DNA from 3 places in the Thalassospira sp. Z349TD_5 genome. Region 3 is predicted to be linked to each of the others. Evidence: predicted binding sites of a transcription regulator. Region 3 holds the regulator's gene; each other region holds the start of a gene.
What was found. The regulator PhoB, encoded in region 3, activates phosphate uptake and scavenging genes when phosphate is short. The targets are predictions, from matches to a motif close to TNTCATAAAACTGTCA.
Positions count from the first base shown of each region.

Region 1: AC0VXT_RS15295 (inorganic phosphate transporter) is a predicted target of PhoB. The motif match lies at 1,240-1,255, and genes of this name have one in related genera.
Region 2: AC0VXT_RS17090 (bifunctional 2',3'-cyclic-nucleotide 2'-phosphodiesterase/3'-nucleotidase) is a predicted target of PhoB. The motif match lies at 1,955-1,970, and genes of this name have one in related genera.

Region 1 covers NZ_CM149654.1:3,293,587-3,296,869, forward strand. The annotation lists gene AC0VXT_RS15295 (inorganic phosphate transporter) at 1-1,167, opposite strand, end outside; gene AC0VXT_RS15300 (AsmA family protein) at 1,339-3,283, opposite strand, start outside.
Region 2 covers NZ_CM149654.1:3,703,663-3,706,945, forward strand. The annotation lists gene AC0VXT_RS17090 (bifunctional 2',3'-cyclic-nucleotide 2'-phosphodiesterase/3'-nucleotidase) at 1-1,890, opposite strand, end outside; gene AC0VXT_RS17095 (MFS transporter) at 2,058-3,283, opposite strand, start outside.
Region 3 covers NZ_CM149654.1:3,872,127-3,875,409, forward strand. The annotation lists gene AC0VXT_RS17865 (cation:proton antiporter domain-containing protein) at 1-996, shown strand, start outside; gene phoB (phosphate regulon transcriptional regulator PhoB) at 1,065-1,763, opposite strand; gene phoU (phosphate signaling complex protein PhoU) at 1,781-2,503, opposite strand; gene pstB (phosphate ABC transporter ATP-binding protein PstB) at 2,527-3,283, opposite strand, start outside.

The sequences.
Region 1 (3,283 bases), 580 kb from region 3:
CGACAGCGCCACGGTATAGGCACGGATCGGATCAAGCTTGGTGATTTTCGATCCCACCGTCTTGATCAGTTTCGGACCAAACAGGATAAGTCCGGCGGCAATACCAATCGCGCCAATGACCATCACCCAGATCGGGATCGGCGCAGATGTCACGATCTCACCGCTGTTGATACCCGAAACAATGGCCGCCAACGGACCAATCGCGTTGGCAACATCGTTAGACCCATGGGCAAATGACAGAAGGGCGGCCGACGCAACCAGCGGAAGCCGGAACAAGGATGCAATCTCCTTGCGGCGCCCCGTCATATTGGCAGAAGCCCGGAAAACGGCCTTACGGACCGGCAGAACCGTAATGATGAAGGCAGCAATACCAATTGCAATCACAACCGGCGTTTCCACTTTCCAGATTTTCTTAATGCCCTTCATCATCAGATACATGGTGAAGGCCGAAACCATCACACCAACAAGGATGGGCACCCATTTGCGCGCCGCGGCAACCCGGTCGTCTGTATAAAGGATGCGGAACTTGATAAAGGCCAGGAACCCGGCCGCGATCAATCCCCCAAGAACCGGCGAAATCACCCAGCTTGCAGCAATCGTGCCCATGGTCGGCCAATTCACCGCGTCAATGCCAACGGCGGCCATACCAGCGCCCATCACACCACCAACGATGGAATGCGTGGTCGAAACCGGCGCACCAATCCACGTCGCAAGATTAAGCCACAAGGCAGCAGCAAGAAGAGCTGCCATCATTGCCCAGACAAAGGTCTGAGGATCAGGCATCCGGGCAGGATCAATAATGCCGTTCTTGATCGTGCTGACAACATCGCCCCCGGCAATGATCGCACCAGCCGCTTCAAAAACCGCGGCAATCAAAAGCGCGCCAACCATGGTCAGCGCCTTGGACCCCACCGCCGGACCAACATTGTTGGCAACGTCATTGGCCCCGATGTTGAGCGCCATGTAACCGCCAATGACGGCTGCTGCAATCAGGAAACCACTTTGCGGTACCCCGCCCATTTGAAAGGCGACAAACGCGCTACACGCCAGCAGGAACACAAGTGCCAGACCAAGTTTCGCACTGATCGAGGCGGTTTCACCCATCCCCGCATCCATGCGGCGCTGCCACTTGAGGTCCTTATCCAGAGCCGTTTTCTTTACCGACATAATCAACCGTTACCATCAAAGGGAATCGACGCGCGGATCATGTAGAAGCCGGGGCACTTTGTTAAGTTTTTTTTGCCGTTATGTGACAATCAACTACTATGGCAATGTCCCAAAAATAAAACGGCCCCGCACTGCAGGGCCGTTTCAAAGATAAAATCTCAAGGACCGGGATTAGCGACCGAATTGATTCAAAAGACCTTTTAGCAATCCTTTGGCCGCATCCTTACCCGAATCACCACTTGAACCCGACGAACCATCCCCGCCAAGCGCCTTGTCCAAAAGGTTATCAAGAACCTTCACCGCAACCTTGTCCATCCGTCCCGTAATCACCGGATCGTCAATTTTGCCTTTGGCATACACACTGAAAGGCGGCAGTTCTTCGATTTTTTCCGAGAAATCAAAATCCGCCTGCGTGTCCATCACCCATTTGGGCAAATCAAGGGTCGCATCCGCATCCGCCGTCCCCACGCGTGAGGTTGCCTCAACCCGTGTGGTTTTGGCCACACCGTTGGTAATGGTGATATCGGCCTCAAGCGTTTCAAGAATGTCGTTGTTGCCAATACCCTCAACCACCATGGCCTGCGGCCCCTGACGAAGCAAAGCCTGCAAGTTCAGTTTCGGATCAGCAGACCGTTTATCGGCATCGCTAAACCGCACATTATTCAGGACAAAATTGGCTGTCCCGCCAAGGGCTGACACCAGACGACGCGATGTATTGCCCGATGCGGAAACATCAAACCTGGTTTGAATACCGCCATTGATAAGGTCACTGGCAACCTGAATTGGGGCAAGTTTTTCCACCCGCGCACCATCGAGCGAACCTTTGAGGGCAAGTTTGGGAATGTCGGTGCTGCGCGCATCGAAATTACCATCAATCGCCAGATCACCATCGCCCAGCACACCGGTCAGCTTGGAAATCGTCAACAACCCGGCAACAAGATCCGCCTTCAAGTCCGGCTTCATCAGGCTGTAGGTATCAAAATCAAGCTGATCAAGGGCAATGGCGATGTCGGCATCAATCGACCGCAAGGCCGAAACATCAATCACCGTATCATCCCACGGCGTGCCATCACGGGCATCCACACGGGTGACACTTGCCGTCTGCGGCAGGTTAAATGCTGCCTTGCGCATCCCACTTCCCGCACCTGGTACTAGACCGGGCATCAAACCAGCGCGTTTCTCGGCTGGCAGGAACGGATCAACCGCAAGCTTGCCTCCAGAAAGGCTGACGGTGACTTTTGGCTGGGCCTGCGTCGCGTCAAACTTGACGTTCCCCGCCGTTTCAAATGCTCCGACGACCAGTTTCAGGTCGCCCAGATTGATGTTCTGTGCCGTTCCCTTAACCGTACTGGAAAGTGCCAGACGCCCAAGGTTCCCCGATGGGGTATAGGTCGGTGCCACAAGATCAAGTGCCCGGTTCAGACTTGATGCCTGAACACCAAGTTTGCCATCAAGACCGGGATTGGCGCCAAAGATATTGGCCAACACACCCTTAAGGCTCACCTGTGCCAGCGGATTGGACACATCAAGATCAAGTGTTGGTCCGCTCACAGGCCCGTTCAAACCAAGATTGGCCTGAATGCTTTTATAGCTGCTGGCAGGTGCCGGCAGGGTAATCCCCGTCAGTTTCGCCAGCGGCTCAAGCGTTTTGGCCGTAACGCGCACGGCCAAACCTTCAAATGCCGGAATGTCCGCAGCACCATTAAATGTCCCCTTGGCACTGGCCGCAAGACCAGCCGCATCGGCAATGGCAAAATTGTTCAATGCGATCTTGCGCCCATTGATGTTGCCATCAATAACGATCCCGCGCACCGACACACCCGATGAAATGATCTCATCGGCCGACAACCGATAATTGGCTGCCATCCCGTCAAGTGGTGCCAGGGCATCCTTGATCAGTTTGACCATATCGGCATCTGTGCCACCCGCAGTCCCTTGACCAGAAGCCCCATCAGATGATGCAGCCCCCGAACCGGAAGTCGTCCCTGATGACGCACCAGAACCTTGATCGCTGCCCGCCGCACTTGGGCTGCTCGGAAGGTATTGATCAAGATTGATGCGATCAAGCTTAAGCCCAATACCAAGGGACGGCAGTCCCGGACCACTGATGTTGGCA
Region 2 (3,283 bases), 170 kb from region 3:
AGGGGCATTGACCGCCGATGATGCCTTTGGACTGGTGACGAACGTCACCTCGGACGCATCCCTAATCGGGGCAAAGCTCCAGTTACCATCCGCTTTCGGGTCAATCGTCTTTTCCGACAGAATATAGTTGCCCAGAACGGTGCGATTTTCATCGGGTGCCTCGATAATGATGGTCGATCCATCCAGCCCCGGGAAATTGCCCCCACCACCGGCGCGGTAGTTATTGGTCGCGACAACAAACTGCTGATCAGCGCTCACCGATTTGCCCTCAAATGCCAGATTGACGATACGGTGACTGTCGGCATTGACGACCTCACCCGCCTTGTTATAGCGGGTTGGTTTGGTGACATCGATCTGATAGGTCACCCCGTCAATCACGTCATAATTGTACGTCGGGAAATCCGGGTTAATAAGCGGCTGTTCTTCGCGACTGTTCGGATCAATCTGATTAAACTGGCCGGCCGACATTTCCAGCCATTCGCGAACTTGATCTCCATTCAGCAGTACCGCACGGACTGTGTTGGGATAGATATAAAGATCCGCAACGTTCTTAAGCGCGATTTTGCCTTCTGCAATATCGGTAAAGTAATCCGGGCCGCCACGACCACCGGCCTTGAACGGGGCTCCGGCTGAGAGGATTGGAATACCGTCATATTCCGAACCGTTCAGCAGTTTTTCCAAATACCATTTCTGGGCATTGGTCACGATCTGGATCGACGGGTCATCAGCCACCAAGGCGAAGAAGCTGTTGATAGGGGCCTCAGTTGTGCCGACACCTTCGCGCATATAGGCAATGGTGGCTTCGTGTTCTTCTTTTACCGCTGCGACCACATCGGGGTCGGCTTCGACAAGCGGGGTAACTTCACGACCTTCACGCTGATAAATCGGGCGGGCTTCCGACAGGCTGTCGACCACGCTCCATGTGCCGTCATCTGACACATTCAGTTGCAGGTCAATCACGCCAAGGTGACTGCCCCAGAAGCCCGGCATGACAGCTGCAACACCATTAATCGTGCCCTTGGCAAGATCGACACCTTTGACATCGGCAAAGTCTTCTGAGGGGAACACCGTGTGGGCGTGGCCAAACAGGATGGCATCAATGCCTTCAACTTCGGACAGGTAATAGGTGGCGTTTTCTTCCATGCCATGGCGTTCCATGGTCGAAAAGCCGGAATGAGGCACCGCAATAACGATGTCCGCCCCCTTGGCACGCATTTCCGGCACGTATTTCTTCGCCATATCGACGATGTCTTTGGAAATCACCTTACCGGCGAGGTTGGCCTTGTCCCATTGCATGACTTGCGGCGGAACAAACCCGATCACGCCAACTTTTGCCTTATGGGTTTTACCGTTATCATCAACGAATTGACGATCCAGCAAAACATAGGGATCGAAATACGGTTTGTCGTTTTCTGCGTTATCATCGCCGTCATCGACAAATATATTGGCACTGACATAGGGGAAATCGGCACCGGCGAGTGACGTGGCGAGGAAGTCCAGACCATAGTTAAACTCATGATTGCCAATGTTGGCGGCGTCATACCCCAGAAGGTTCATTGCCTTATAAACCGGGTGTATTTCACCTTTTTTCAGGCCGCGTTCCTTGGCCATATAATCGCCCAGCGGGTTACCCTGAATAAGGTCGCCATTATCAACAAGGACCATGTTCTCGGCTTCGCCACGTGCGGTTTTGAGCAATGTCGCGACCTTGGCGAGCCCGACCGTCTCAGACGCCCCATCACGGTAATAGTCATAATTGACCAGATGCGTATGGATGTCGGTGGTTTCCAGAATGCGAAGCGAGACCGAACTGTCCGCCAAAGCCGTCCCGCTGGCCAGTGCCAGCGACAGCCCGACGAGTACAGCCCCAGTTTTACGAATGTGCGCCATGTGTCTTTTCCCTGTTCACGTACTTAATCATGAAACATTATTCCCGTTCAGATGGTCAACATTTTGAAGATTTTGCGAAAAAGATGCGGCAAACACAAACAGAAACGCCTGCGTCATTGCGCAGGCGTTTCTAAAGTCACGTCAATCGACAGTTTAAAAGCTTCTGATCAGGCCGGATGCAGTTGCGCCGATTTATACCCCCGCACTACTTCATTTCCCGGTTCCGGGTCATTCGGCACGTTAAGGGCAAGGACCAGCGACACGGCCGCCATCACAGCCCCCGCAAGGAAGACCGCACTTGGTGACAACAGCCAAATCAGACCAAAGGCCGCAGGAATAAACACCGCAGCAATATGGTTGATCGTAAAGCTGACACCTGCAGTCGATGAGATATCAGCCGGATCGGCGATCTTCTGGAAATAGGTTTTGATCGCAATCGCCATCGCAAAGAACAGATGGTCAATCACATAAAGCCCACCGGCGATCTTGTCGTTCTCGACAAAGGCATAGGACACAAAGACGATGAACAAACCGACATATTCAAACGTGAGTGCCCGTCTCTCGCCCCATTTGGCAATCAGTTTTCCAATTTTTGGTGCCAGCACCATGTTGATCGCATGGTTGAAAAGGAACAACAGCGTGATGGTCGCGGCGTCATAGCCGAATTTCTCAACCATCAGGAAACCGGCAAAGACGGTAAATATCTGACGACGGGCACCGCTCATGAAGGTCAGGGCGTAATACAGCCAATAGCGTTTGCGCAGGATCAGTTTTTTGGTTTGCGGATGGGCATCAGAGAATTTGGGGAAAGCCCCCCAGACAAACAGGGCGGCAAGAATGGTCAGTGCACCACCCAGCAGATAGACATAGCGATACTCGACATTGAACACTTCAAGCATCACCCAGACGATGCCAAACATCACCAGCGACGACACGGACTTGGCTGAAAGCTGCCGGCCCATCACCATTGCGGTGCGTTCCTTTTTCACCCACTGCAGGGACAAGGCCTGCTGCATGGTTTCAAAGTAATGGAAGCCGATGGACATCAGGACCGTGGTGCAATACAGCCCGATCACTGTCGGGAAATAGCCCGAAATCGCCACCCCGATCCCCAGCACCAAAAGTGAGAGCAAGGCAAAGGTCTGTTCGCGTAAAATCAGTAAAACAAATATCGCGCTAAAGGCCATAAAACCGGGAATTTCACGCAAAGACTGCAAAATTCCGATTTCACGTCCGGTAAAATCGGCCATCTCAACCGAAAAATTATTTAAAAGTGCCATCCAGGTCGAAAAGGACAGCGGCATCGCCGCAGCCATTACAATCAAAAGAACTTCGGGGTTGCGCCAGCCCTTATAGACCGGGCCACCGACATCACCATTTGCCACTTCACCGA
Region 3 (3,283 bases):
ACCCCGTTTCGCGGTGTTTTCCTGTCGCTGTTTTTCATGTCGGTGGGCATGTCGGTCAATGCCGATATTGTGTTTACCCAGTTTGGCACCATTGTGCTTTGGCTGATTGCGCTGATTGGGACAAAGACCGCCCTTTTGTTCGTTCTGGCATTAATGGCCCGCTTTGAAAAAGGGTCGGCGTTGCGTGTTGGCATGAGTTTGGCCGCAGGCGGCGAGTTTGCCTTTGTCATGCTGGCGCTGGCCGCACAAAATGGGGCGATTGCGCCCGACCTTGTCGCGGTGATGATCCCGGTGGTGGCGCTTTCGATGGCGCTGACCCCGACATTGATGACCGTCGGGCAACGCATTGAAGAAAAGCTCCATCCCAAAGAAGACGACCAGCTTGGCCCGATTGAAGCCGAAACCGACGGGTTCCAGCAGCATGTTCTGGTCATCGGGTGCGGACGTGTCGGGCGGGTTTTGGCGAGATTGTTAAAAACCCGCAACATTCCCTATGTGGTTATTGATAGCGACGCCTTGCAGGTTTCGCGCGGGCGGGCCGAAGGATTGCCGGTGTATTTTGCCGATGGGTCACGACCGGAAACATTCCGGGCTGCACACACTGACGAAGCAAAAATTGCGGTCGTTGCCCTGGGGAACCCGCATGCGACCGAAAAAGCCGTTGCCCTGCTCCGTCATTACTATCCGCATTTAAAAATCTTTGCCCGCGCACAGGACATTACCCATATCGGGCCACTGTCGCGCAGTGGCGCGGATGCCGCCATTCCAGAGGTGCTTGAAACCGGGTTGCGGCTTTCAGATCATGTGTTGGCGGCCTGTGATGTACCGCAAGAAGAAATTGATGCGGAAATCGCCAAGTTCCGGCGCGCAGACATGTTGTTGATGAATGAGCTGGCGCCGCGCACGCAGCGGCGTAAGGCCGAAACGGCAGGCTCAGCTAAGCCTGCGTCTGGCTCTGGCCCCAAAACACCAAAAGCCAAAAAAGACGCCAAATAAACCAAAACCCCCACGCAAAACGCGATGGGGGTTTCTATCTTCAGGTCGCCAAATCAGGTTTGGGTGAACTACGCAGCGGTTTCTGAATCCAGTGCATAGCCCGCCGCACGCACGGTGCGGATGATGTCGCGGGTCCCTTTGACGTCATTAAGCGCCTTACGCAGACGGCGAATATGGACATCAACTGTGCGGGTTTCGACATAAATGTTCGGGCCCCAGACCGCGTTAAGCAGTTGTTCGCGCGAGAAAACCCGACCCGGATGCTCAAGGAAATAACGCAGCAGACGGAATTCCGTCGGACCCAGATGGATGGCCTTGCCATTGCGGCTGACACGGTGGGCGGCGAGATCCATTTCGATATCGGAATAGATCAACTGCCCTTGTGGTTGCGCCGGACCGGATCGGCGCAACAGCGCACGAATACGGGCCAGCAATTCGCCAATGGCAAACGGCTTGGTGACATAATCATCGGCCCCGGTATCAAGGCCGCGAATGCGATCGCCTTCTTCACCGCGCGCGGTCACCATGATCACCGGCACATCGCGGCTTTCAGGTTTGCGGCGGATCTGACGGCAGACCTCAATCCCCGACATGACCGGCAACATCCAGTCCAAAAGGACCAGATCAACATGGGTTTCGGCCATGATTTTCAACGCTTCGTCACCGTCCCCGGCTTCGACAACCTGCATCCCCTCACGTTCGAGGTTGTAGCGCAACATGGTCACGATTGCGGCTTCGTCCTCGACGATTAGAACCGTTGGGTCCATCTTCTTATGCTCCAGTGTCACTCATTCGGTTCGACAACAGCAAAGTTTGCTGCATCGTTTTTTGGCCGACCATCTGTCGGCAGGTCTTCGCCTTTGATCCGATAGTAAATCGTCTCGGCGATATTGGTCGCATGGTCGCCAATCCGTTCGATGTTTTTGGCAATGAACAGCATGTGCGTCGATGCGGTAATGTTGCGCGGGTCTTCCATCATGTAGGTCAGCAATTCGCGGAACAGCGAATTGTACATGTCATCGACTTCCTGATCGCGGGCCCAGACACGCTGTGCCTTTTCCGCATCGCCTTCGATATAGGCATCGAGAACGTCCTTGATGATTTCCTGCGCCAGACGCGCCATGTTCGGGATGACCTGAACCGGGCGGATCGGCGGAATCTGGTTTAGGACCTGGGCGCGCTTGGCGATGTTTTTCGCAAGATCGCCAATCCGTTCCAGATCGTTCGACAGTTTCAGGGTTGTCACCACCTGACGCAGGTCGTCTGCCATCGGCTGACGCAGGGCCAGAAGACGGACAGCAAAATCCTGAACTTCCTGTTCAAGTGCATCAATACGGTGATCCGACAGAATGACCTTTTCGGCCAGTTCGGAATCACGTTTGACGATGGATCGGATCGCAGAGATCAGCTGGCTTTCCGCAAGCCCGCCCATCTGCGAGATGATGTTGTTCAGACGGGTCAGTTCCTCGTCGAACGAACTCACGATATGTGTTTTTTCGTCAGCCATTTAAATCACTCTCCTGCGGGCGCTTAACCGAAGCGGCCGGTGATGTAACCCTTGGTGCGTTCGTCTTTTGGGTTGGTGAAAATCTGATCGGTTTCGCCAACTTCAACCAACTTCCCAAGATGGAAGAAAGCCGTGCGTTGCGACACACGTGCAGCCTGCTGCATGGAGTGGGTCACAATCACGATCGTGTAGTTCGAACGCAATTCATCAATCAATTCTTCGACCTTGGCGGTCGCAATCGGATCAAGTGCCGAGCACGGCTCATCCATCAGGATGACTTCCGGGCTGACGGCAACCGCGCGTGCGATGCACAGGCGCTGCTGCTGCCCACCGGAAAGACCGGTTGCAGGCGACTGAAGACGATCTTTGACTTCCTTAAGCAAACCCGCACGTTCAAGCGAGGTCATCACAATTTGATCAAGCTCATCGCGCGAATTGACCAAACCATGGATCCGCGGGCCATAGGCCACATTGTCATAGATGGTTTTCGGGAACGGGTTTGGTTTTTGAAACACCATCCCGATGCGCGCGCGCAACTGAACAACGTCGATGCGTTTGTCATAGATATCGCGGCCATCAAGGGTGACTTCGCCTTTGATCGTCACACCGTCAATCGTGTCGTTCATGCGGTTCATGCAGCGCAGGAAGGTTGATTTACCACAGCCCGACGGGCCGATCAGGGCGGTGACCTGACGTTCGACGATGTCAAGATTGACATCAAACAGCGCCTGATTGTCGCCATAGGAAAGATTAAGGTCACGGGCCGTCATTTTAGGACTT